Bdellovibrio bacteriovorus: one gene and its partner. The protein of the gene in region 1 binds, or shares a complex with, the protein of each later gene. Links are inferred from orthologs where the notes say so. Each region holds a gene or a part of one and is shown in the gene's direction. Other genes may lie near its edges. The genes, in order: dnaG and dnaB.

Region 1 (9,334 bases):
AGCTTCCTTCGTCAGGTTTCTTTCTTGATCATAGGTCAAAGTTGTTTCATCACCACGCAGATTTCCTTCGCGCTGACGGTGTTGTTCGGTCGCGCATGCTGCCATCAAAAGAGGAAGAGAACTTAAAAAAGTTCTTCTTCCCATTGGGGTGCTAATCCATTGATCTAAGACTTCGTCGAGTTTTAATAGAGCTTCTTTTTGATTCATATAAAAACTAAAGCAAACGCCCCTCTGAAGAGCCACATTTTCTTTCGTGAAAACAGGCGAAAGTCCAGGTCAGACCCCTTTGGCGCGAGCGTAAAAATTCCGAAAAAGAAGCATGCGTTTTATGTACGTATTGTTATTCCTTTTTAGTTTCCACTTTTCTTGGGCCCTCACCCCCCAAGAAGCCTGCCAGTTTAAGGAAGCCGTCCAAGCGGCGCCGGATGATTTTTCATCCCGTGATCGCATGATGGCCGAAGAACTATGCAGTGCCGCTGGTCACTACGAAGAACCTCTGCTACCGGATCAAAACGCTTCAAAAAAAGTCGGCACATCAGCGGCGATGACGGATTATTCCGAGTTTTATCAGTCACTTTCAAAGTCCTTAAATAATTTAAATAAACCCGAGATCTGTGACCCGAAGGAAAGCGCTCCGAAAGGTGTCGTTTATCCGACGATGACTTTAGCGAAAACGGCTGCCGGGAATATTCCGGTGTCTGTGTTGACGGAAGATGAAGCGAAAAAAATATTCTCAGAGTTTGCGAAAGATGAAAGATATGCTTTCGGTGCAACTCAGAATGGTTGTTACGCTCGTGCTCATATTTTTGCACAGCAAATGGAAAAAAAAGGCATCCGTGTCGCCAAGATGTTTTTAGAAGGGGAACTTATCATTCCCGAAGACAAGCGCCAATATCCTGAAAACTACATGTGGAATTACCATGTCGCCCCTGTTGTTGCCGTTCAGACAAAAAAGGGGATTGAGTTGCATATTCTAGATCCCGCTCTTTATGACAAGCCCGTTCCTGTCAAACAGTGGACGGATAAACTTCTGACAACGCCAAAAGCGAAGAAAGAAGCTTTGGCCTATATCACCGATCGCTTTAACCTCGGGCCCTTGCGTGGTGAAACTTTGCCATCCGCGAAGAACGAACCGAATCGTCTGAAGTGGCATGCCGCGGACACAGTGCAGGCAGAGCAGGAATTAGATGCCCGACGTGAAGAACAAAGTATGCTGGCTTATGAGCGAGAGCAGTTAAAGCGCGAAAAGGGACTTTAAGATGAAATTCATTCTGATGACGTTATTAATGATCTCTCACATCTCATGGGCGCAGACATCCGCGCCGAAGTCGCAGTCATTTACTGATAAAGTGTATAAGATTGAAAACGTGAACGAGAAAGTGCGCGTGTCCTTTAAGCTTCATCCCAGCGTTTATGAACTGACGGGTAACGAACCGTTTATGGATAATCTTAAACAAAGTTTGAAACTGAAAAAGCCCGTTAAGTTTTCAGTGGAACAACACACGCGCAAAATTATTGACGTGAAAGGGCCTTAATTAGCCCTTTCTGCCGAATCCAAAAAATCTTCTTTTCGGTTTTTGACCTTCTGATTTTTTTCCACCACCGCTAGGTCCGTTGTTTTTGTGCGGAGTTGCCTTAGCAGGTTTTCCACTGTGGCTTCCACCATGAGAGCTTCCACTTTTTGGGGTTTCCGCTCTGTGAGGTTTGTTTCCCCCATGAGAAGCGTCGCTTTTTCCTGACTCGTGCCTGTGTGGTTTATGGCTTTCACCGTGAGCCGCAGGGCTCTTCGCTGAATCTTGTCGGTGCGGCTTGTTGCCACCACCGTGAGTAGAGCTTTTCGGTTTACCACCGCCGCTGCCGCCGCCGAATGAACGCTTCGGTTTCTGGCCAGCGCGATTCTTCGCTTTGTTCTCTAAGCGTTGCCCTTCAAGAATGGCTTTGGCTTTACCCGCACTCATCACTTGAGCTTTTTCAATGGCTTCTGAGTGATAAGGTTGGTTCTTCACAACCGGAACCGGCTGACGAGTGACCTTTTCAATCGCAAACATGAAAGACTTCTCTTCTGCCGTACAGAAAGAGATCGCGGCTCCAGATGCTCCGGCGCGCGCTGTTCTTCCAATACGGTGAACATAGCTTTCAGGAATATGTGGCACTTCAAGATTGATAACGTGAGTGATGCCTTCAATGTCGATACCACGAGCGGCAATATCCGTAGCAACAAGGACGCGAACGTCTCCGTTGCGGAAATCTTCTAAAGCTCTTTGGCGCGCATTCTGAGATTTATCGCCATGAATTCCAGCAGCCGTGATGTTCGCTTTAACGAGTTTATCTACGACACGATTTGCCCCGTGTTTCATTTGCACGAAAACCAGAACTTTATAAAGATCGTTGTCGTTAAGAAGATGGATCAATAGATCCAATTTGTCTTTCTTCTCAACGTACATGACTTTTTGATCGACTTTTTCTGCTGTCGAAGACGTGGGTGTCACTTCTACTTTTTCTGGATTTACTAAAATGCTGTGAGCAAGTTTAGAAATCTCTGGCGGCATTGTTGCGGAGAAGAACAAGTTATGACGTTTTTTAGGAAGCAAAGGCAGAATGCGTTTAATATCCTGCATGAATCCCATATCCAGCATACGGTCGGCTTCATCTAAGACAAAGATTTCCACTTTATCCAAACGCAAAAACTTTTGAGAGAATAAATCCAACAAGCGACCCGGAGTCGCGACAAGAATATCCACGCCGGCTTGCAAAGCTCGAACTTGAGGATTTTGTCCCACGCCACCATAGATCACCGCGTGCTTAAGCTTTAAATGCTTGCTGTATGCTTCGATGTTTTCGTGAATCTGAATCGCCAGCTCACGAGTTGGAGTTAAAATCAAAGCGCGTGGGCACTTTGCTTCCGGACGCGAATGATGTTTTGCTAAATTCTGCAAAATCGGCAAACTGAACGCCGCTGTTTTTCCAGTTCCTGTTTGAGCGATACCTAAAAGGTCTTTCCCTTGCAAAAGAATAGGGATGGCTGCCAACTGAATTGGTGTTGGATTTTCATATCCTGCTTCTTTTAACGCAAATTGAAGAGGGGCAACTAAGGGAAGATCGGTAAATTTTGTCGTTGTCATGAAAGGCCGTTGTAACAGCCTTAAGGCCTTCAGCGCAAGGCGGATTTCTTTTGGGCGGTTTTCAGCAATTTTTGCACGGCCCAGAGGATGTCTTTGTTATATGAAAAGACCTGCGCAGCCTCTTTCGTGCTCATCCATGCAACACCTTTGTGATAATCGGCATCCTGGACGTTGTGAGGCGGAGTCCATTCTTGATCGAGTACAGCGAGGTAAAACACGGTTCGGCACGCATGAATCTTCCCATTCCACGGAAAATCATACTTTCTTTCAAAAGCCGTTTCTTCTAGCACGCGGACTTTATAGCCGGTCTCTTCAAGGCATTCACGAGCGGCCGCTTCAGGAATGCTTTCTCCCGGTTCAATCGCGCCGCCAGGTAAAAAGAAATAGGGGGCTTTTGACGTCGGATCAATCGCGTGAAATCCAAGAATTTGATTTTTGTGAACCACCACAACGGAAGTGCGTTCGCGATAGACCTTTTCAGATTTTTCAGTCTTTTTTTCTTCACGGCGATCTTGAAAAAAACCCTGAAGAAGAGCAGCACAATCTTCGGCAAGAACTCCGCTTGTAACTTCTACTTGATGATTTAAGCGGGGATCGTTCAGCACGTGATAAAGACTTTGAACCGCGCCGCCCTTGGGATCAGAAGCCCCATAAACAACGCGTTTTAATCGGGCCTGTTGAATTGCTCCCGCGCACATCACACAAGGTTCCAGGGTGACATACAAAGTGCAGTCACTCAGTCGCCAGCTTTGTTTTTTCTGAGAAGCTTTATGAAGGGCGAAGAGTTCAGCGTGGCCCAAAGGAGTTTGTTGTCGTTCACGAGTATTGATGGCCCAAGAAATCAGGCCCTCAGGTCCAACAAGAAGAGCGGCAATAGGAACTTCTCCTTTGTCCGCTGCTTTACGCGCAAGATTTAAAGCCTTGCGCATCCAATATGAGTCTTCTTGGAGGAGAGAGGACACTATTTTTCCTCTGCCACTCTTTCACGAAGTTTAACGTGATCTTTCACACTCGCTTTACGCATGCGAATGTTCAACATCTCAACACCGACAGAGAAAGCCATCGCGAAGTAGACATATCCTTTGGGAATATGAACTTCTAAAGCTTCAACGATCAAAGTAAAACCGATCATCAGAAGGAAGCTCAACGCCAAAATTTTCAATGAAGGATGAGAATCCACGAAATCACTGATGCTTTTCGCAGAGAAAATCATCACCGCTGTCGAAGCTAGAACCGCCGCGATCATCACAGACAATTCCTTCACCATACCCACGGCCGTGATCACAGAATCCAAAGAGAATACGATATCCAAAAGAAGAATCTGAACGATCACCGCGCCGAAAGAGTGCGCGACATTCTTAGACTGACTTCCATCAACGCCCTCAAGCTTGTGATGAATTTCGGCCGTACTTTTAACGATAAGAAATAGACCACCGAGAAGAAGGATCAAGTCACGACCTGAAATCTCTTGGCCCAAGGCAGAGAAAATAGGCTCGGTAAGACCGATGATCCAAGACAAAGAAAACAAAAGCAAAATACGAGTCAAAACCGCAAGCCCCAAGCCCGTCATGCGCGCTTTTTGCTGTTGGTCTTTAGGAAGTTTGCCGGCAAGAATCGAAATAAAGATAACGTTGTCGATTCCTAGTACTAATTCCAAAGCGAACAAAGTACCGAAGGCAATCCAGATTTGAGGGTTCGAAAGCATTTCCATCATAGTGGTAAAACTCCTTTATGAGCTAAAGGAGTTTATAAACTACTTTGTGGCTTTTGGGTATTTAAGATCTCGCTGATAGAACGCTTCAAGCCAAGATTTTTTAGAAAACAAAACGTCCCACTTCTTTTCTAAAGAGTAAGCCATGTTCGGTGTTTGAATCCGGTAGTTCCATTCACCTTGGAGGCTAAGCACATGAAACGCAAAGCTCTCTGCAAAGTCCTCATAAGGAGAAACAGCGGCATAGGTAGAAACGAAGTTTGTCTGACCAAGCTGTTGGTAGAACCCTTCCATATCCAAAACTGTCAGGCGTTCATTACACCCATAAAAACAAAGTTTATCCCAAAGTGAAAAACGTTGTGCATCCTGTGGATACATCGGGTTTTTCCAACTTAAAGAACTAAAAGAATTTGCAGCCGGCACCATTTTTCCAAACTCTGTCGGATCCCATTTACTCAAGTCGCAAGTTTCATTCGGAGGGCAGACAAATTCATTCGCAGAATTTGCAAAATCCAAAATATGGCCGATTTCGTGAATGAAAATATATTGAAGCGCGGACAAGGTATTAGGCAGAATGACTTCGACTCGCGGTCCGTCTGGTAAGTGCACAAACGGAGGCGCCACGATACCGAAAGCTTTTTGTTCTTTCCAGCCAAAGACCGAAGTGGCGTCGTAAGCTCTTTCTAAAAGTGTGCGACGAACGCCGATAAAAGAACCTTCGACTTCGCCTTTTTCGTTCGCGCGAATAATGCCCGCATAGGCTAAAGATTCCACATCGCTTTCAACGAAAATAGCATCAAGTCCGCAAAAAGCCTTTTGCAGCTTTTCGGGCAAAATATCGTAGATCTTTTCAATGGGGGGTGCGAAGTTTTCGGACCCGCTGAGGCATTTTCGAGGACCATTTGGTGAAGATGAGTTATCCACCAAACAGATCACTTGTTTGATGCGGTCTCGGCAGCTGACTGAATTCAAGGGAGTGAATCTTTGACCAGGGGTGCGTTCAATCTGGAATTCCGAAGGCTTTAGGATGTAAAAGTCCTCCCACGCATAGGCCGCTGGAGTTAAGGATAAGCCCAGTAATATCAGACAGATAAGATTTCTCATAAACACCCCTCGATGAATTTTTCCCGTGCTTTCCTTGGCTGCGCAATAAAAAAGCACATGGGAAATAATAATTCATCGCGTTAAGACCCCGAGACTTGCGCCTTTTATGCTGCTTTGTTATACACTCATCTCTCATTTTCCACATCGAAGGGCAGGTGATTGTCGTGGCAATGGTTAAGATCAAAGACGGTGAGTCTTTTGAATCTGCTTTCAGAAAATTCAAAAAATCTTGCGAAAAAGCAGGAATTCTTTCTGAAGTTAAAAAACGTGAACACTTTGAAAAGCCCTCAGTAAGACTTAAAAAGAAGTCTCTTGCAGCTCGTAAACGCGCTGTAAAAAAATCGAGAAAAGGCTGGAACGACTAGTCCTTCTTTTGCGAAGATAGTTTTTCAAGAGGCGGCCCAAAAGGTCGCCTCTGTTCTTACAGACAGACTGTTGAATAAGACCCATCCGACTTCATTGAACTTCTTGCGGCTGCGCCTTTTTGAACAGTCTTACTCTCGGAGGTATCGATGGAAATCAAAGATCAAATCACTGCGGATATCAAAGCCGCGATGCTCGCGAAAGACAGTGCTAAGTTGGGAGCTCTTCGTATGCTCCAAGCCGCGATCAAAAACCGTGAAATCGACATGCGCCCGAACCCAATCACAGGTGATGAAGTTCTTGGCGTGGTTAAAAAACTTGTTAAGCAAAGAAAAGAATCTATCGAGCAGTTTCAACAAGCCGGTCGTCAAGACCTTGTAGATCAAGAATCTGCAGAGTTGAAAGTTCTTGAAGTTTATTTGCCTGCACAAATGAGCCGTGAACAAATCGAAGCTCTAGTGACTGAAGTGATCGCAGCTACGGGCGCGAAAACGGTGAAAGACATGGGACCTGTGATGAAAGAAGTCATCGCTCGTTCTGGTGGTGCGGCTGATAACAAAGTAGTAAGCGAAGTAATCAAATCTAAACTTGCGTAAGAAGGTTCATGAGATTTTCTCAAGACTTTATCGAGAGAGTTTCCGAGGCCAATAACCTCGTCGATATCATCTCTCAATACACTCAGTTAAAACCAAGTGGTAGCGGCCTTATGGGCCGCTGTCCATTTCCTGATCACGTCGAAAAAACGGCGTCGTTCTCTGTTTCTGAGACAAAACAAGTCTATCACTGCTTTGGCTGTCACAAGAGTGGAAACATGTTTTCATTCTTACGTGACTACCAGGGCATGAGCTTTCCGGAAGCGGTCGAGTATCTTGCCAATCGCGCTAGCATTCCGATGCCAGCTCCTGAAAAGAACGAAGCGGCTCAAGACCAAGTCGCTGAAAAAAAGAAGTTGTTGTTAAAAGTAAATAAGCTCGCAGCTCATTACTTTTCAGAGCAACTTCACCGTGTTCCTAACGATCATCCGGTGAAAAAATATATCGCCAGCCGTGGCCTTTCTAAAGAAGTCATCGAGACTTTCGGGATTGGCTACGCGGTTGCGGAATGGGATGGGCTAGAAAAGCATTTAGCTTCTCACAACATCTCGATGGCCTTGGCCGAAGAAGCGCGTCTAGTAAAGGCTCGCACGAATAAATCTGGCTACTTTGATATCTTCCGTGATCGTTTGATGTTCCCGATTTTCTCGGCGATGGGAGAGCCCATTGCTTTCGGTGGACGTTATTTAGAGAAAAAAGAAAATGAACCGAAATATCTGAATTCTCCAGAAACGCCGGTCTTTATTAAGGGAAAGGTGCTTTACGGACTTTCTCAGACCGCTCGTTATATTCGCAGTGATGACATGGCCCTTATTGTAGAGGGATACATGGATCTAGTTTCCTTGTATCAAGCGGGTATTCGTAACGTGGTTGCCACAATGGGAACGGCTTTGACGCCAGACCATGGGAAAATGCTTAAACGCATGACCAAAAACGTGGTGGCGATGTTTGACGGGGACTCTGCGGGGATGGAAGCTGCCGAGCGCAGTCTTCCGATTTTATTGGCTGCCGATTTGTATCCCAAGGGCCTGACGCTTCCGAACAGCATGGACCCTGACGACTACGTGAAAAAGTACGGCGCTGAAGCCCTGAAGGCCGAGCTGGATAAGGCTCCCGACCTTTTTGTGATGATTTTAGCGCGTTGGATGGAAGGCTATCGTGGCGACGCTTCGGAAAAAGTGAAGCTAGCAGATAAGCTAAAGCCTTTGTTTGAGGTGATTCCTGATCTTCGTTTAAGGGATCTGTATTTGGCTGAGGCCGCTCAAAAAATGAGCGTAACTCTGCCCTGGTTGCGTCAAGCTGTCGGAATACAGGGAAGTGGCCCTGTTTATTCGCAAAATCGCCCGGCTATGACTAGGACGGTGCAGCCAGGCCCACAGACTAACCCTCAAGGCCCGGCACCGGTGTCCCAATCAGTAGAGGGTGGCAAAATCTCCCTTAAAGGAGGCTCAAAAGCCGAGCTTCTGCTATTAGGATTGGTACTCAAAAGTCGTGCCAATTTTGATCAATTTGTGAATGAAAAATTGCTTGAGAGCGTCGCTCACGACGGAGTGAAAAAGATCCTAGAAAAGGCGACGGATGTGTATAGACAAGATCTTAATAAGTTTGATAAGTTGACCAGTCTGCTTGTCTCTTACGTCGATCAGCCTGAATATTTATTTCAAGCCGGTCCACAAGCTGAAACCGAGCCAGGGTTCGACGAAGAGGCAGAGATGAAGCTCTTGCGTGATTGCTTTAAACGCGTGCGTGAAAATTTCTTAAGAGAGCAAGCAAAGCAATTGGCGCGAGATCTTAAAAACGAACCTAGTTCGGAAAAGTTGGAACAGATTATGAATATTCAGAGAAACCGAATCTCTCTGAATAAAGGGTAAAAGGCGGGGTATTGATGAAACCGAACCTACCAAACAAACAAGAGAAAGAGCCCGTAAAGGTTCTTTCCCTGCAAGAACAAGAAACGTTGATTAAAGAAGAAATTCAACGATTTCTGAAGCTTGCAAAGGAAAAAGGTGCGTTGACTATTGAAGAGATCAACGACCTTCTTCCGCCTGAAATTATCGCTCCTTCGGTGCTCGATGCATTCATGCACGCGCTTGAGGGTGGTGGTGTAGTAATTTCAGACTTGTCTGAAACTTCGAAAGAAGAAGAGGGCGAAGGAGCATTCCTTGAAAGCCCGGATTCTGAAGACGAAGAAATAGATGATGAAGAAAAAGCCGAAAGCGAAGACGTAAAGGGTAACGACCCCGTTCGTCTTTATTTGCGTAAAATGGGTAGCGTCTCTCTTTTAACTCGTGAGGGTGAAGTTGAGATTGCCCGTCGTATTGAAAAAGGGGAGCGTGAAATCGTTCGTGCGATCCTTTTGTCACCTCTAGGTACATACGAGATCATTCAACTTGGTAAACGTCTTGATGAAGGCCGTATCAAAGTTAAATCGATCTTCCGTG
Region 2 (15,913 bases), 170 kb from region 1 along the record:
TTTAGATCCGCATGAGATCTGGCTTCGCGAGCCATTTCTTTTAAGGCTGATGCCTCAGAAAGATTTGAAATTTTTTGTACTAAATGCGGAACACCCGTATTTACAAGCGCAAATTTTTGAACGCCTTTGGAGTTTGTTTTTAATTCTATGGATTCTTTCACAAACCGCGCTTCAGGCATTTGCACACGCACTTCGTCGTCGCCCAGAATTTGCGCCGTCACAAGGCCGGCCCCAGTTTTAAACTTCAAGGACGCTTTGTTTTCAGAACTACCGAGATATTCATAACAGAAACGAGCAGCGCAACGAGCGGCATTTCCGCACATCTCTGCCGTAGATCCATCAGAGTTATAAAAATCCCAGTCGTAATCAAAACCCTCGCTGCCATTTTCAATCAGCAGGAATCCATCCGTGCTTAAGCCCAACACGCGATCACAAACAAGCTTTGCAAAATCAGCTCGCGACTTACCCAACGAGTTTTCCACATCTCTCCAGTCGGATTTTTCGCGGGCATCGATAAGAGCAAATGTATTTCCCGCTCCGGACATTTTCATGATGGAGATCGGAAGAAGCTTTTTCATCGCTCCTCCGGCTCGTTCACGGATGTGTCTTCTTGATCTTGTTGCAAAACTTTAGGTAAAGGTTTTTTCTGCGACTCTTTGTACGTGGGTTCTCCACGACCTAAGGGTGCGGGATTGAGTGGTGGCAACGGACGACCTTTCACGCCGCAACCTGCGAACGTCAAAAGCACTCCACAAACGAGAAGGATTTTATTCAGGTGTTCCATTCATCCCCTTTAGCTCTCCTTCCACCTCGACAAGGCGGCGGCAAAGCATGGGGTCTATCATATACTGTCTATACTGATTCGCTGAAATGTTTTTGCAGCTCATCACGTATTTCTGAGCCTCATCTGGGTTGTTTTTCTTAAGGGTTTGGCCGTATTTCCAATTCCAGTAGTATAATTCGGGATATTTTTCGTCAGACTTCTTAAGATTTGCTAAGGCATCTTGCGCTTTTGTAAGACTTTTCTGACCCAAGGACTTTTCAACCTCTAGGGCCTGCCAGAATTTTTGCTGCGGGGACCGTTTGATCACGACAGTGTCGGCCACTTTCTGATAGTCCAACCAACGATTCTGACAGATCAACGCTTGTGCCAGGCTGAGCTTTAATTCCTCATCAAAGCTCACAACCTTTAACTGCTTTTGCACGTTTTCTTGCGCGTTTTTGCAGTCGCCTTTAGCGATAAGCAGACGCGCTTGTTCATTGATGATTGAAAAGTTGTCGGGCTCAATACGAGCGGCTTCGGTGACCTTATCCAACGCTTGGTTCAAATCGGTCTTTCTTAAAGAGACACCGTTTTCAAACAACTGTTGGGCTTTATCACTAAAAAAGACATTGGCAACCTCAGAGGTCGTTTTTTTAAGATCCGAGACGGCCTGAGGACGTGTTTCGCGCTGAATGGCGGTAACAAGAATATTCAAAGCCTGCTGACGATCGCGCTGCAAACTGAGGTTATACGCTTTTTCGATAATATCTTTGTAGGTCTCAGACTTTCCATTCTTCGTCTGAGCAAAAGCGGGCAGTGCTAAAAAGGAAAGAGCCGCAATCGCTGCGGCTCTTTTCATGATCAATTGCATTGATTAGTTCTTTTTGAAGTTTTTCAAAACAACAGTCACGTTACCGAATTGGCTTGGAGCCACTTGTTTCAACATACCAGAAAGTGGAACTTGTTGTGGGTTGATCCATGCGTTGATTTCAGCATTTTGTTCTTTGTCCTTAAGACGAGCGTGGATGCAATCGAAAGTACCAGCAGGAACAGTGATTCTGTCTTCTTTAACTTCGATAACTTCTACGTCTTGTTTAGGTACTTGTTGTTCTTTACCGTTCACTAGCATTTTTTTGATTTCGCCAGTGTTTGGATCAAGAAGAGTTTCAACTTTTTGTTTTCCAGCGAAACCAAGATCCATGTTTTGATCCATCCAGATGCCATCAGCACCGATAGAACGAACTGACATAGACATTGAACCTTTGATGAAGCCCATGTCGATGTTGTAGTTAGCGTTGTCGCCAACTTTCCAGTCCAAACCCATTGTTTGAGCTTGATCCATGATCGCTGCGTTTTGGATGTTAGCCAAAACTTCAACTGCAGTTGGAGCAGCAACAGCGTTAACTGAGAACGCAAGACCTAGAGCGGCGATAAGAGCCTTAACCATAAATTCCTCCTTGAATGGTTTTTATTGTGGTGTCTTAATCACACCGACCTAAGGAGGTAGAGTCAAGGCTCAAATTATTGTTCTCTAAAACTACTGACGAGAACTTGACGCGGCTTGCTGCCGTTCGCAGGCCCCACGACACCTTCTTTTTCGAAGATTTCAATCAGTCGCGCAGCACGTGGATAACCGAGTCTAAACTTTCTTTGAATCAAAGACGCAGAAATTTCTTTCTGTTCAGAAGCCCACGATAGAATTTCGTCGTAACGTTCATCGTATTCTTCTTCACCAAATCCGCCGCCGCCAGAATCACCAGCCTCAGCACCATCGCCACCTGAAAATCCATCCAAAGCTTTCATCGCTAATGGATCGTATTCGGGTTCGGCTTGTGCAGCCCAATGTTTCACGACGTTGCCAATTTCTTTATCTGAAAGATAAGGACCATGATGGCGAGTCGGTTTTCCCACGCCAGGAGCCTGGAACAGCATATCTCCATTCGGAAGAAGGCGTTCTGCACCTGAATCATCGATGATGATACGAGAGTCCATTTTCGATGCCACTTTCAAAGCCACGCGTCCCGGAATATTTGTTTTAATCAAACCGGTGACAACATCTTTACGAGGCGATTGAGTTGCCACGATCAAGTGGATACCGCAGGCACGCGCTTTTTGTGTCAAACGTTGAATCGGCTCTTCGATGTTCTGCTTTTCAACGATCATCAAATCCGCAAGCTCATCCACCACGATCACGATAAACGGAAGTGGTTGATAGTAGTATTGCTCAAGCTTGGCTTTTCCTTCTTCCAGCTCCAAATTGATTTTTTCATGCTCTTCAATTTCAGCTTTTGAAAGTCCACCCGTTTTTTCGTTAAAGGCTTCAATTTTACCGACACCGAATTTCGATAAAGATTTATAACGCTTTTCCATTTCGCGCACAGCCCACTTCAAAGCTGTCGCAGCCTTCTTAGGTTCCGTTACGTGAGGAAGAACCAAGTGTGGCACCGTAGAAAAAGGCGCCAAGTCGACCATCTTAGGGTCAATCAAAACCAAGCGCAGTGTTTTTGGAGAATGGCGGAACAAAAGGCCCGTGATAATAGAGCCGACAAACACCGACTTACCAGAACCCGTTGTACCCGCGATCAAAAGATGCGGCATCTTACGAAGATCCACTACCTTAGGTTCACCATCCACAGCGCGACCGACAGCCATCGGTAACGCAAGATCTTCACTCCAGAACTGATCTTCGGCGATCAAGTCTTTGTAATAAACCGTCTCGCGCTTTAAGTTCGCTGTTTCAATACCGACAACATCTGTTCCAGGGATATGACCCACCACACGTACAGATTCAGATGAAAGAGCCAAAGACAAATCATCTTCAAGCTCAGAGATCTTACTGATTTTTACATCGGCATTTGGTTTAAATTCATACATCGTAACAAGCGGTCCCGGCTTCGCATCCTGGATAGAACCTTCGATAGAGAAGTTCTTAAGCTTTTCTACCAATGAATCCGCTTTTCTTTGAATCTCGGCCTTATCAATTTTAATACGCGAAGCTGGAGGATCTTCCAAAAGCGCAAGCTTTGGCATATCCCAGTTTTCAATACGACGAGGAGGTTTTGCCTTCATGACGACTTTGCGTTTTTGCGCAAGCCTCAAGGCCGGTGTCTCCTCTTCTTCTTCTTCGATCTCTTCTTCATCTTCTTCTTCCGCAGCTTCGGCGTCGGCTTCAAGAAGTGCGTTGAGATCTTCATCTTCTTCCTCTTCATCTTTACCAACAAATTTTTTGTCAGAAAGCGGGAAGACTGTTTTAGGCTTGTCCTCTTTTGCTTCTAATTTTTTTGCTTTGGCTTTTTTCTCTTTCACGAACATGCCGGCAAAAAAGCCCGCAAGTTTATCCATGATTTTCTTTTTCTTTAAGAAAGCCATAAAGCCGCGTGGAGTTTCTGAAAGCTCCTGCAAAGATTTTTCGAAATAGAAAACAATAAGGACGGCCATCAATGAGAGCAGGATGACTTGAACGCCGATAGAATTAAAAGCGCGCATCAAAGCCTGGGAAACACCCAAGCCCAAAAGACCACCCAAATATATCTGCTCTTTGAAAACTTTTGTTGTTGGCAAGTAAAGCGACAAAAGAGCTGCGATATTCACGATCAAAAGAAGCGCCCATACAAAGCGAATGTTCTTAAGATTTAGCGATTCCCCTTGGAAACTTGCGTACGCAATACGTAGAAAGCTCGCAACAACGACCCATGCCGCCAGTCCAAACGCTTGATAAAGGCCGTCTGCAAGGAAACTTCCCACGATTCCACAGTAATTCGTGGCTTTAAGCCCTTGCCCAATAGAATTCATAGAGGGATCAAATGGATTGTAGCTGAACAAAGCCAGGGCGAGGAAAAGCCCTAAACCTAAAAAGCCGATTGCAATGACGTCCTGACGAAACTTCTTAAGAAAATGATTCATTTAAAAAATTTACGAAATTTCCCGTAGTTAGTCATTCTAACAGGCGCAACCTTGACTTAAGACTGGTGCGGTTTCGAAAAATGCCGTATACACGTATCCTTGCAACGAGCCTGACCCAGAGGGTCAACGCCAGGAGCCTGTTTAAGCATGCTAAAAATAAACGAGATTTTCTATAGTGTTCAAGGTGAAACGACGTATGTAGGACTTCCTACTGTCTTCGTGCGCCTGACGGCATGCAATCTGCGCTGCACTTATTGCGACACCAAATATTCTTATTATGAAGGTGAGTTGCAAAGCCTTGAAACAATTTTGAAAGAAATTGAATCGCACAAAACACCTTATGTCTGCATCACCGGTGGAGAACCTCTTTTGCAAAAAGAAGTTCACACTTTGATGAACACATTATGTGAGCGCGGGTACAAAGTTTCTTTGGAAACCAGCGGATCAAAAAGCATTGAGCAAGTTGATCCACGCGTAAAAATAATTTTAGACGTGAAAACTCCTGACAGCGGAGCTGCAGATTCTTTCTTGATGAACAACATCAGCTTTTCCACGCCCAGCACGGAATACAAGTTTGTTATTTGTTCTGAAAAAGATTTTGAATGGTCTGAAGAATTCTGTCGTCAACACAATTTATTTGAAAAATTTGTGGTTTTATACAGCCCATCATACGGCCAAGTGTCTGAACGCTGGTTGGCAGAAAAAATTTTGCATCAAAATTCATCTGCGAGGTTGCAATTGCAGCTGCATAAGTATATTTGGTCTCCCGAAACACGCGGAGTGTAGTCCACTCCAAAAATAAATAAGCTGAACATTCTTGGGAGTTCCATGACGCCGAACCTAAACAGTTCCGATAATCTTTTTGTCGCTAATCTTCAGTCCGTAAGCTTGGAAAAGCTTGTGAAAAGCAAACTGGAAGTTTTATTTGCTCAACAAAAAGAAGCTCAAGTTGAGTTGAATGGTTTGTACAACGTCGTTATCGAACAAGTAGAAAAGCCTCTTTTAGAGCTGGCTTTGCGCGCTTATAACGGAAATCAAGTTAAAACAGCGCAAATGCTTGGCATCAATCGCAACACACTTAAGAAGAAAATTGACAACTATAAGATTCGTGTAAAAAAACTGAACTAAGAGATTAGTTTTCGGAAAAATGCTTTGGATCCTAGTGAACCGAAGCATTTATCAGAAAACTTGTGCACCGGCGGGCCCGTTTAGAACCACCAACTTTGTAGAAGCCCCGCAATTTTTTTAGTCTTTTGTTTTAAATCTTCGTTACTCTTAGAGGGGTTCAATGAGTACACGGATTCCACCTCAGAATATTGAGGCCGAACAGTCTATTTTGGGCGGTCTCATGCTAGACCGAGAAGCTTTGGATCAAGTGGGTGATATCCTCGTGGCCGAAGACTTCTACAAGCCGTCTCACCAGAAGATTTTTAACGCCATCAAAGAACTTCACAGCAAAAATCAGCCTGTGGATATCATCACCGTGACAAACATTCTTCAGGGTGAAGGTTCCATGGAGATGGCGGGCGGACCCGAGTATCTGGTCAGCCTTTTAGATAAAACTATTTCCTCTGCAAATATCGTCACTCACGCCAAGATCGTTAAAGACAAAGCGACCTTGCGTAAGCTGATTCAAGTTAATAGCTCTCTTATTGAAAAAGCTTACGAACAAGATTTCGCTGACGTTGAATCTTTCGTGGACCAGGCCGAAAGCGAAATCTTTAAAGTCGGTGAAGCAAAAGCCGCCACGGGCCTTGTCGGCTCGATGGAAATCGTTCGCGCTTCTATCAAAAAATTGGAAGAGCTTTATAAAAACCAAGTTGAGGTCACTGGTCTTGCTACGGGCTTTAAACGCCTGGATGAAATGACAGCGGGACTTCACCCTGGAGAGATGACGATCATCGCCGCTCGTCCTTCCATGGGTAAAACAGCGTTCTCTTTGAATATCGCTCAGCACGTCGCTTTGAAACTTAAAAAGACCGTGGCCTACTTCTCCTTGGAGATGGGTAAAGAATCGATGATGATGCGTATGTTGGCGGCCGAAGCGAAAGTGGGCTTGGGTTCACTTCGTAATGGTAAAGTCAGCGATTCGGAATGGCCGCGTTTAATTCATGCAGCAAGTCTTCTTTCTGAAGCTAGTATTTTCATCGATGATACTCCGGGTGTATCGCCATTTGAAATTCGCTCTAAAGCGCGTCGTTTGAAGGCTGAACATGGATTAGATCTGATCATGATCGACTACTTGCAGTTGATGAGCATGAAACAAAAGATGTCTTCACGTGAGCAAGAGGTTGCGGAAATCTCTAAATCTTTGAAGGCCATCGCTAAAGAATTGAAAATCCCTGTCATCGCCCTTGCCCAGCTGAATCGTGGCGTGGAAGGTCGTACAGAGAAAAAACCAATGCTTTCTGACCTGCGTGAATCAGGATCGATCGAGCAAGATGCCGACGTTATCATGATGCTTTATCGTGATGACTACTACGATAAAGAAAATCCAGACAAACAAGGTCACGCCGAAGTGATCGTGGGTAAGCAGCGTAACGGTGCCACCGGTCCCGTTAAAATGCGTTTCGATGCCCAGTACAATAGATTCCGTGATGCCGAGCCGGAAGAGCGTAACATCAATCCGATGCCGCCACCGCAAGCTCCGCCTCCGATGCCAGGCGGCAGACCTAAAAACTTTGCACCCGGCGCCCCAGTTTAAGATAATGGGCTTCTATGAGGCCCTTACTTTACTTCTTTCAGCGTAAATCAAAACCTCAAGCTTTTAAGCCCGTGGTCTTAGTCACGGGTTGTTCTGCCGGCATTGGTCTGGCTTTGGCTGAGCTTCTTTACAACTGCCAAGAATATCGAGTCGTCGCGACAGCGCGCGAACACAGCCTTGAAAAAGTTCGTTCCCATTTTTTAGAAAACGATCGCTTTATGATTCGCTCTTTGGATGTCACGATCGAAGGGGATCGGGTGCGTCTTTATAACGAAATCCAAAAAACTTGGGGTGGCGTTGATATTCTTATTAACAACGCCGGGATTTCTTATCGTTCCGTGATTGAACACATGACTGAAAAAGATGAAGAACTGCAAATGGCGACCAATTACTTTGGGCCGATGGGTTTGATTCGTCTTTCGCTTCCGCATATGCGTGCCACCGGCCGCGGTAAGATCATCAATATTTCTTCCGTAAGTGGAATGTTAGCCATGCCGACAATGGCCTCGTATTCGGCTTCCAAATTCGCTTTAGAGGGTGCCAGCGAAGCCTTGTGGTATGAGATGCGCCCCTTTGGCGTTACAATCACGTTGGTGCAACCCGGGTTTATCCACAGCAACTCTTTTAAGAACGTGTATCACACGGAGTTGTCAGATCCGACCCGCAATTGGAGCGGCCCTTATTGTGATTTCTATCAGAACATGACTCCGTTTGTGGAGAAGATGATGAATATGTCCCTCACCACGCCGGAAAAAATCGCGAAGCAAGTTTTGAAAGTGATGAAGCAAGAAAATCCGCCGCTATGGATTCCAGCGACCCTGGATGCGACTCTCTTTTATTACATTCGTCGTTTATTGCCTCGACGAATTCTTTTGCCATTCCTCTATTGGAACCTGCCTAAGGCACGTACTTGGTCTAAAGAACATTCCCACCGTCGACAGAAGTGAGCTAGACCAAAGCCCAAAGCCGTTTTTTGGAATTGAGTTCTCTTTAACCTCTTGATTTAGTCAAAGCGTCTTACAAAGCGAGACCCTTGTTAAGCATGGAGGCTGATCATGGGAGAAACTTTAGCAAAGACAGTGATTGCGGCAACCGGACTGCCTCAGGATCCTGTCGAACGTGAATTCAATGCGCTGTTAGAGAAGTACGGTAAAAGCCCAGAAACGCTCACCATTGAAGAATTACGTGAGGTGATGGCTGAATACCTTCAGTTGGTTTTCCTTGAAATGCAGGACGAGCAGAGCGCTTAAAAGATATCTTCGTTAATACAAAATAAAAAAGGCTCCTCATCGGGAGCCTTTTCTTTTTAGCTTTTATCTAAAAACTATTTTCCAGAAAGCTTTTTCAAAGCGTCTTTGACGAAAGTAGATTCAGATTTCACTTTTGTGTAAACGCTGACTAGAGAGCAGTCATCTTTACCGTCTTTACCAGCACCACGGCTTGTAACACCCCAAACATATTGAGTGCCGTTCACTTCAAGGAATGCAGGGCCGCCAGAGTCACCGTGGCAAGCGCCTTTACCTTGAGTTTGATCAAGAAGGATTTCGTGTTTTCCGAAGTCTTCAACGATTTCAACGTCAACTTTGCGAAGCTTATTATCGCTTTTTGTATTCACGCCATCAGTTTCGATCAAACCGTAACCAGCTAAAGTCACTTTTTTACCTGCTGTTAAAAGAGTCTCGTCATCCAAGAACTTCGCCAGTTGGTAACCAGGAGCCATCGCGCCAGAGAATTTAACAAGAGCTAAATCGTGAGCGTCTTCACCTTGTTCGCCAGTTTTACCGTATTCAGTGTGAATAACGTGATCAACAACAAGGCGGATATCGCCTCTTTCCATATTATTAAGGTCTGTATTGAAGATCACATAAAGAGCGACCTCTTTATATTCAGCGCCTACTTCAGGAACGCAGTGACCAGCAGTCAAAACAACGTTTGAAGTCAGCAAAGAACCTGTACAGATGAATTGGCCTTCTTGACCATCTTGAGTGACTACAGACGCCACTAGAGCCACTGTAGATTTTGCAATAGCGTCTTTAGAATCAACGGGAACGCCACCAATTATAGATGTGCTGTCAGCGCCTAGTTGAACAGAGTTCTGTTTCGCAGGAGAGCAGGCAATCAAAGATCCCAAAAGACCTGTAACTAGAGCTGCTTTAAAAACTGTGGATTTCATAGTGACCCCCCAAAGTGAGGGCCGTTAAACACCCAAAATGGAACCAGTGCAATACAATTTTTCAAATATTTAAGATAACAAAGTCTTATAGTAGAAGTGCGTCATTTTTAAGCAGATGAAATGACTATAAAAAAAGGGATCTCTTTTGACGGAGATCCCTTTTAAGAACTTTCGATTTATCGAAACTTTCTCGTTATTACGCTCTTTCTACAGAGATCTGGATTTTAGCTTCCATACCTTCTGCGTAGCGAACAACTGCCTTGTGTTGACCCAATACTTTGATTGGCTCTTCAAGGAGAATGTCACGACGGTCTACTGAGTGACCCATTTTTTGCAATTCTTTAGAGATATCTGTTGTAGTAACAGTACCGAAAAGTTTGTCAGTCTCACCAGCAGCCAATTTGAATGTTACAGTTGTGCCGTTGATTTTGTTCAAAAGCTCTTGGCGTTCTGCCAATGCTTTTTTCTTTTTAGCTTCAGCTACACGTTTCAAGTGTTCGTACTCTTTTACGCGTTTTTCAGTAGCTTCCGCCGCCAATTTACGTGGGAACAAGAAGTTTCTTGCGAAACCTTCAGAAACGTTCACCAACTCACCAACACGACCTACATCTTTAACGTCTTTTTGAAGAATAACTTTCATGTGATCTCCATTTTGTTAGTTGCTTTCAGCAGGCTTCACTTTGTTCAAGCGAGCTCTGAAATCAACCCAGTAATCGATCAAGCCAACTACGCTCAAAACAAGCAATAACTGACCGACCAAAATTATGTACGTCAGAACTCTCATGAAAACACCGGCTTTCATCGAATTCAGAAATACCTCCAACACTGCCAGCCCCTGAAAGAAATAAAGAACGATAACAACGTTCACAATATTCACTGCGAGGATGGAAGTGGCCTTACCGCCAAAACTCACCATTGTCAGAAGGAAGGCAGTCATCGCAACCCAAATCATAAAATCCGGGACACGATATTCTAACAACTTGAGCTGAGAGGCAATTTTCTCACGGGGCAAATTGAGCCATGAAAAAACCCTTCTCTCAAATATGAGTCCCACACCCAACGTTATAATTAAAAGAATAACGATGGCTGAAGGAACCTGCTGCACCAGAATCGCCGGATCTAATTTCACCGCGGGATTCATTTTCTGAACCTGAGCGGAAAACTGCTCCATTAATTTTTGGACTTCAGCATACGTGTTGATTCCGTTCTTTTGAAGTGCTCCAAAAAGTCCCAAGCCAGCGGCTGCAGAACCGATTGCGACACTCGCAAGTCCAGAGATCCACCACCCAACACCCTTTTGCTCTAACTCCATGTAGGCCCCTAAAGTCATCCAAACAGAGCCAAGGAAAAGCGCTAGAGGTTGTGCGTTCAGGAGCCACGCTGCTCCCGTTGCCACTAGTCCCAAAATCCAAAAGGCGAGGGGACCGTAGGCTTTGCGTAGTACACGAAGAAGAGGCGCGCCCATAACCACAGTCAACATCGACAACAAAATCGAGAGAGATGAAATTGTGATGAATTTCTGTGGCGTCGCGGTCTTCTTCATGGATTACGCTCTTAATTATTCGCCTTTATCGAAACGTTCTGCTTTTGCAGCTGCGAAGGCAGCTTTACGAGCAGCGGCTTTTGCTTCACGCTCTTTTTCGCGAGCAGCAGATTCAGAAAGACCTTTTTTGAAGCCTTCCATGAACTTAGCCAAAGAAACACGCTCGTCTAGACGAGTGTGCATAAAGCGAAGAACTTTGTCGTTGATACGCATAGTTCTTTCAAGCTCAGCGATAGCTTGAGTATCTGCTTCGAACGTAGAGTGGAAGTAGATAGCTTTTTTTGTTTTGCCGATTGGAGTTGCTAGGTTTCTTTTACCCCAAGTTTCCAAAGAGTTGATTGAACCTTTGAAAGATTCGATCGTAGCTTTGTTCTTTTTGAACAAATCTTTTTGCTCTTCAAGAGTTGCATCTGGGTGCATAAGAACCACAACTTCGTATGGCTTTTTCGCAGATTTAGTAGTTTCCATGAACTATATCCTTTCGGGTTGGTCTACACTCTGACTTCGTCAGAGTAAGATTTTTGCCCCCACCATAGTGAGCGGGAGCAAGGATGACTTTTTTAAAATGTTTAGAGGGTTTAGCACGGCTTAGGACCAAGCACAAGGATTAGGCATTTGAATAGTGAATAAACCGGTCCTAGAATACTTAAATGGTCACTTTTATTGAGATTCTTGATGGCCCCAACGAAGGTTCCCGCTTCAAGGTTGAAGACGGAATCACCCTGGGTCGATCCAAGGCCGACATCATTATCAAAGACCCCAAAGTTTCGGGGACCCACGCCCAGATCTCTATCGACGGGAAGGGGCAGTTTGTTTTGATGGACTTGGATTCGTCGAACGGGATCCACATTAGTGGCCGCCGTGTAAAAAAAGTGGCGTTATTACCAGGGGTTATCTTCGAGGTCGGTCGCACCCAGTTTAAAGTCATTTCGGTCGAAGAAGAGATCGCGATCGACTTCAGCCGCCTTGTGACTTGGCGCAATATTTTAAAGGACAAGCTGTCAGAGGTCACTCCACCCGAGCCCTCAGAGCAAAGCCTCGCATTGCAAAGATTTAGCCCTGCGTTAAAGCTGACGTTCACCCAAGGCATTCAGACCGATGAGGAAATTATTTTAGGCTACGGGCCCCGCAAGGCCGGTTCAGAGTCCCTGGATATTGAACTGCATGATGAAGACGCCCCGAAAGAGGCCTTCGAACTCCATCCCGGTCCAGGCATGGTGCAATTAAAAATCAAAGCTCCAGGTCGTGTGACTCTTAACAATAAGTCCATAGATGCCGAAATGCTTAAAGATGGCGACTTGATTTCTTTTGGAAACACGCTCATTAAAGTGACGTACTTGTAGAGAGGCTTCATGTTAACTACACCCAAAACCACCGGCAGCTTTGAAAGCTTCGACGGCACTCCGATTTATTACGAAGTGCGCGGGGAGGGTGAGCCTTTAATTCTGATCTACGGCATTGCCTGCATCATGAATCACTGGCACCACCAAATCGAATATTTTTCTCACAAATACAAAGTCATCACGTTTGATCTTCGTGGGCATCAAAAAAGCAATCCAGTAACCGACATGAGTCAGTTGACGATGGAGGCTTTAGCCAAAGATGTTTTTGCCCTGATGAAGCATTTAGAGATTAAGCAGGCGCACTTCGCAGGCCACAGTTTCGGTGTTCCCATCATGCTTAAGGCTTACGACGAGAAACCGGAAGCTTTTTTATCGATGATTTTCATCAATGGCTTTGCTCGCAATCCAATTAAAGGCATGTTCGGTCTTGATGTCATCGAGCCGTTTTTCTATTTCGTAAAAGAACAATACGAGAAGCAACCGTACGTGTGGAATACTCTGTGGAAATTGGCTGTTGATAATCCGATGTCCGTGTATATCGCGGCACTTGCGGGTGGATTCAATTTGCGCGTCAGTCACATCAAGGATATCGAAGTGTATCTTAGAGGTGTTGCAAGACTGAACCTTGAAGTCTTTATCACTCTGTTTGAAGAGCTGATGGAGTATAACGGCGAATCGGTTTTGGAAAATATCAAAGTGCCTGCGCTCATCATCTCTGGCGAAAAGGATATGGTGACACCCTTGCGCTTCCAATATCATTTTAAAGAGACGATTAAACATTCCGAGTTCGTGCTAGTACCTTATGGTTCACACTGCACACAGCTGGATTTTCCTGATTATACAAATTTAAAAATGGAAAAATTTTTGAAAGACGTTTCTTCGAAGAAATAAGTTTTTTGAATTTTTCATCACAAATAAAAAAGCCACCTCGAAAGGTGGCTTTTTAGTTTTTCTGTTACTTCAAGACTATCTGTAAGCCGCTTTCGTGATATCAAATCCGTAGCGTTGAACAGAGTCATCAGATGTGAAAACGATTTTTACGTATTCGCCATCAATAGTTGTCGAGAATGAGTCGTCATTTTTACCGCTCATATCCGCAACCTTCTTGCCATTCGCATCGAAGAATTCCACTTTGTCATAATCTCTTTCAGTGTCGAACTTAGAGAAGTACAAAGCGATTTGTTTTGCGCCTGGAACACGAACTTCAAACTCTTCTTTCGTTTTTTCTTTGTATGGATGAGCTGAAGAAATATTCACGGGAACTGTTTGCCAGTTGATCGGATCATTTGGATCTGGAGCAGGCAATGTATTCGTCAACATTGCATACGCATTCACCATACCACCTTTGGATTTACCACGAAGACCTGCGATTGGTTTAGAAGTCGCGATAATTCTTTCTTTCATTTCAAGCGCTGTCAGGTTGGGCTCGTTAGAAGCCAATAGAACCGCCATACCAGAAACGTGTGGAGTCGCCATTGAAGTACCAGACCATGAATCGTATTTTCCACCAGTGATAGAAGATACGATATTCACACCCGGAGCACCTACGTGAACTTTTGTTTTACCGTAGTTAGAGAATGAAGCGATTTGTCCTCTGTTATCAACTGCCGCTACTGAAAGTACGTTTGGTACATCGTAAGTCGCAGGATAAGTAGGGCTTGCATCGTTGTTGTTTGATTCGTTACCAGCAGCTGCTACAAATAGCGCGCCCGCAGCGTTCGATCTTTCGATGGCTTGCTTCAAAGTTTCAGAGTAGCCACCGCCACCCCAAGAGTTTGACATGATTTTCGCACCCATTTTAGTTGCGTAGTCGATACCTTTAAGAGCGCCATCAAGGGAACCTGAACCACTTGCAGAAAGGAACTTGATACCCATGATACGAACGTTCCAAGCTACACCCACGATACCTTTACCGTCATCGCCTGTACCACCAATAGTACCAGAGCAGTGTGAACCGTGACCGTGATCATCTAGTGGATTGCCCGTTGGAGCATTGGCATTTACGAAGTTTGCACCGTGGATATCATCAACGATACCGTTTCCGTCATCGTCAACTCCCGGCTTACCATTCGCTTCAGCTTCGTTCGTCCACATGTTGCCAACTAGATCCGGGTGATTGTAGTCAACACCTGTATCGATAACCGCAACAACGACGTCTTTAGAGCCTGTTGTGATATCCCATGCTTGTTCCGCACCGATATCCACGCCTGCGATACCTGCGCGGCGTTCAGAATCTTGTTGTCCGCTATTTTTCAAGCCCCACAACTGACCCAACATAGGATCATTTGGAGTTTTGTTAATACGGTAGATGTAGTTTGGTTCTACGATGTCTACGATTGGATTTTCAGAAAGGGATTTTACTACGTTTGATTGAATCTCAAACACCGGGCGTTTGATAACGACAATGTTTTGTCCCGGAATAGTGTCTTTAACATAGGACCCAAGTTGCGCGCTAAGAACATTGATCGAAGATTTCGCGGAAACAGAGTCTTTCAATTTAACAATGTACTCGCCTGGAACTGATTCTGCAGGTGCAGCAAACGCATTAGCACCAATAAGTAGTAAGCCTACCATGGCCGCTTTAGAGGCTCTTTCCATAAGCCTTTTCATAATCCCCTCCTTCATTGGGTGATTTTCAAACGAACGAACGAGGAAAAATTTTCCCTGAACGTGCCCAGTTCCAAAATGGTACCAATGTGAAGGTGAGCTGGTTATTAAATTTTGTAGAGGAGAATTACTTGAGGCCAATTCTTAGCACTAGGTCGTGTTTTTCTCGACGAAGGCCGAGAAATTTTCTAGCCATTCTTCTATCAGACGAGACTAAGACACGGCCTTTTTTCCGGACGTTGGTCGCGTTTCTTGCTCGATAAAATCAAAACTCAACTGTTGTGGAGATTTGAGTGTCGCGATTTTCTGTGGGTTTGCAGCGATCTCTTTTTTCTCTGACGGAGTTGTAACATTCACTCCATACGAAGCTTTCATAAGGTGTTTGATAAATGCTTCTTTGACACTGTCTGGAGCATCTTTGTTGAAACCTAACTCTTGCATCAAAACATCAATCTTCTTCATAAGCCAATCCTTGGTCTAGTTTCGGAAGTTTGTTGCGTTAGCTTTAGAAGAATTCAAAAAAGATGTGACGTCGAAGATGTCTCTGTATGAGACGACTTTCGATGCAGAGTTTAAAGGTTAAAATTTATAATATTATTTTACACCGGCAGGATTTTTAGCACCGGATTTGCTTGTGCTGGCTTCGATTTCGCGAATTCTATCAGCAACGCCACGCGCCCATTTTGCACCGTTTTTAGAATCAAAGTGCAGTCCATCCGAAGTCGTTTTGATATCATTTTCACCGATACCGATTTCAGTGGTGCTGTCGATCACCTGACAACGAGGAGCTGCTTCGCTCCTGATGATTTCAATGACTCGAGTCAATCGCATATTTGATTTAAAATAGGGCTTTGAATTCGCTTTGTCTGTCCACGTG

Evidence for each region.
Region 2: the proteins of dnaG (region 1) and dnaB are in contact, whole or in part, in a crystal structure (PDB 2R6A), measured with the Geobacillus stearothermophilus proteins. The link is inferred for Bdellovibrio bacteriovorus from one-to-one orthologs. Residues at the interface, in WP_049624496.1 of Geobacillus stearothermophilus: Lys456, Leu457, Leu458, Pro459, Ala460, Asn463, Ala464, Leu467, Leu535, Leu536, Ile537, Ala538, Gln544, Glu545, Asp548, Tyr549, His552; in WP_033016901.1 of Geobacillus stearothermophilus: Ser13, Glu15, Ala16, Gln18, Glu91, Leu92, Asp94, Ala95, Val96, Pro97, Thr98, Ala99, Ala100, Asn101, Tyr104, Tyr105, Ile108.

Annotation. Positions count from the first base shown.
Region 1 is NZ_LUKF01000019.1:175,441-184,774, reverse strand. The notes cover bases 6,367-9,334. They hold dnaG (DNA primase), read left to right. Parts: upstream 6,367-6,904; coding sequence 6,905-8,764; downstream 8,765-9,334. Other genes in these bases: rpoD (RNA polymerase sigma factor RpoD), read left to right, coding at 8,779-9,334; AZI85_RS15515 (GatB/YqeY domain-containing protein), read left to right, coding at 6,450-6,896. Outside these bases: AZI85_RS15555 (M48 family metalloprotease), read right to left, coding at 1-207; AZI85_RS15550 (protein-glutamine glutaminase family protein), read left to right, coding at 320-1,258; AZI85_RS15545 (hypothetical protein), read left to right, coding at 1,260-1,535; AZI85_RS15540 (DEAD/DEAH box helicase), read right to left, coding at 1,536-3,122; tRNA adenosine(34) deaminase TadA, read right to left, coding at 3,152-4,084; AZI85_RS15530 (TerC family protein), read right to left, coding at 4,084-4,833; AZI85_RS15525 (hypothetical protein), read right to left, coding at 4,876-5,937; rpsU (30S ribosomal protein S21), read left to right, coding at 6,108-6,302. UniProt on the Escherichia coli protein: RNA polymerase that catalyzes the synthesis of short RNA molecules used as primers for DNA polymerase during DNA replication.
Region 2 is NZ_LUKF01000019.1:339,324-355,236, forward strand. What follows is about bases 5,319-8,162. They hold dnaB (replicative DNA helicase), read left to right. Parts: upstream 5,319-5,954; coding sequence 5,955-7,370; downstream 7,371-8,162. Other genes in these bases: AZI85_RS16345 (radical SAM protein), read left to right, coding at 5,319-5,452; AZI85_RS16350 (helix-turn-helix domain-containing protein), read left to right, coding at 5,495-5,794; AZI85_RS16360 (SDR family oxidoreductase), read left to right, coding at 7,385-8,162. In the rest of the region: dapF (diaminopimelate epimerase), read right to left, coding at 1-578; AZI85_RS16325 (hypothetical protein), read right to left, coding at 575-784; AZI85_RS16330 (tetratricopeptide repeat protein), read right to left, coding at 768-1,634; AZI85_RS16335 (hypothetical protein), read right to left, coding at 1,638-2,210; AZI85_RS16340 (DNA translocase FtsK), read right to left, coding at 2,285-4,666; more of AZI85_RS16345, read left to right, coding at 4,814-5,318; more of AZI85_RS16360, read left to right, coding at 8,163-8,317; AZI85_RS16365 (hypothetical protein), read left to right, coding at 8,426-8,620; AZI85_RS16370 (S1 family peptidase), read right to left, coding at 8,695-9,543; rplI (50S ribosomal protein L9), read right to left, coding at 9,740-10,183; AZI85_RS16380 (DUF2232 domain-containing protein), read right to left, coding at 10,199-11,086; rpsF (30S ribosomal protein S6), read right to left, coding at 11,102-11,554; AZI85_RS16390 (FHA domain-containing protein), read left to right, coding at 11,737-12,429; AZI85_RS16395 (alpha/beta fold hydrolase), read left to right, coding at 12,439-13,320; AZI85_RS16400 (S8 family serine peptidase), read right to left, coding at 13,396-15,039; AZI85_RS16405 (hypothetical protein), read right to left, coding at 15,250-15,498; AZI85_RS16410 (SGNH/GDSL hydrolase family protein), read right to left, coding at 15,631-15,913. UniProt on the Escherichia coli protein: The main replicative DNA helicase, it participates in initiation and elongation during chromosome replication. Travels ahead of the DNA replisome, separating dsDNA into templates for DNA synthesis.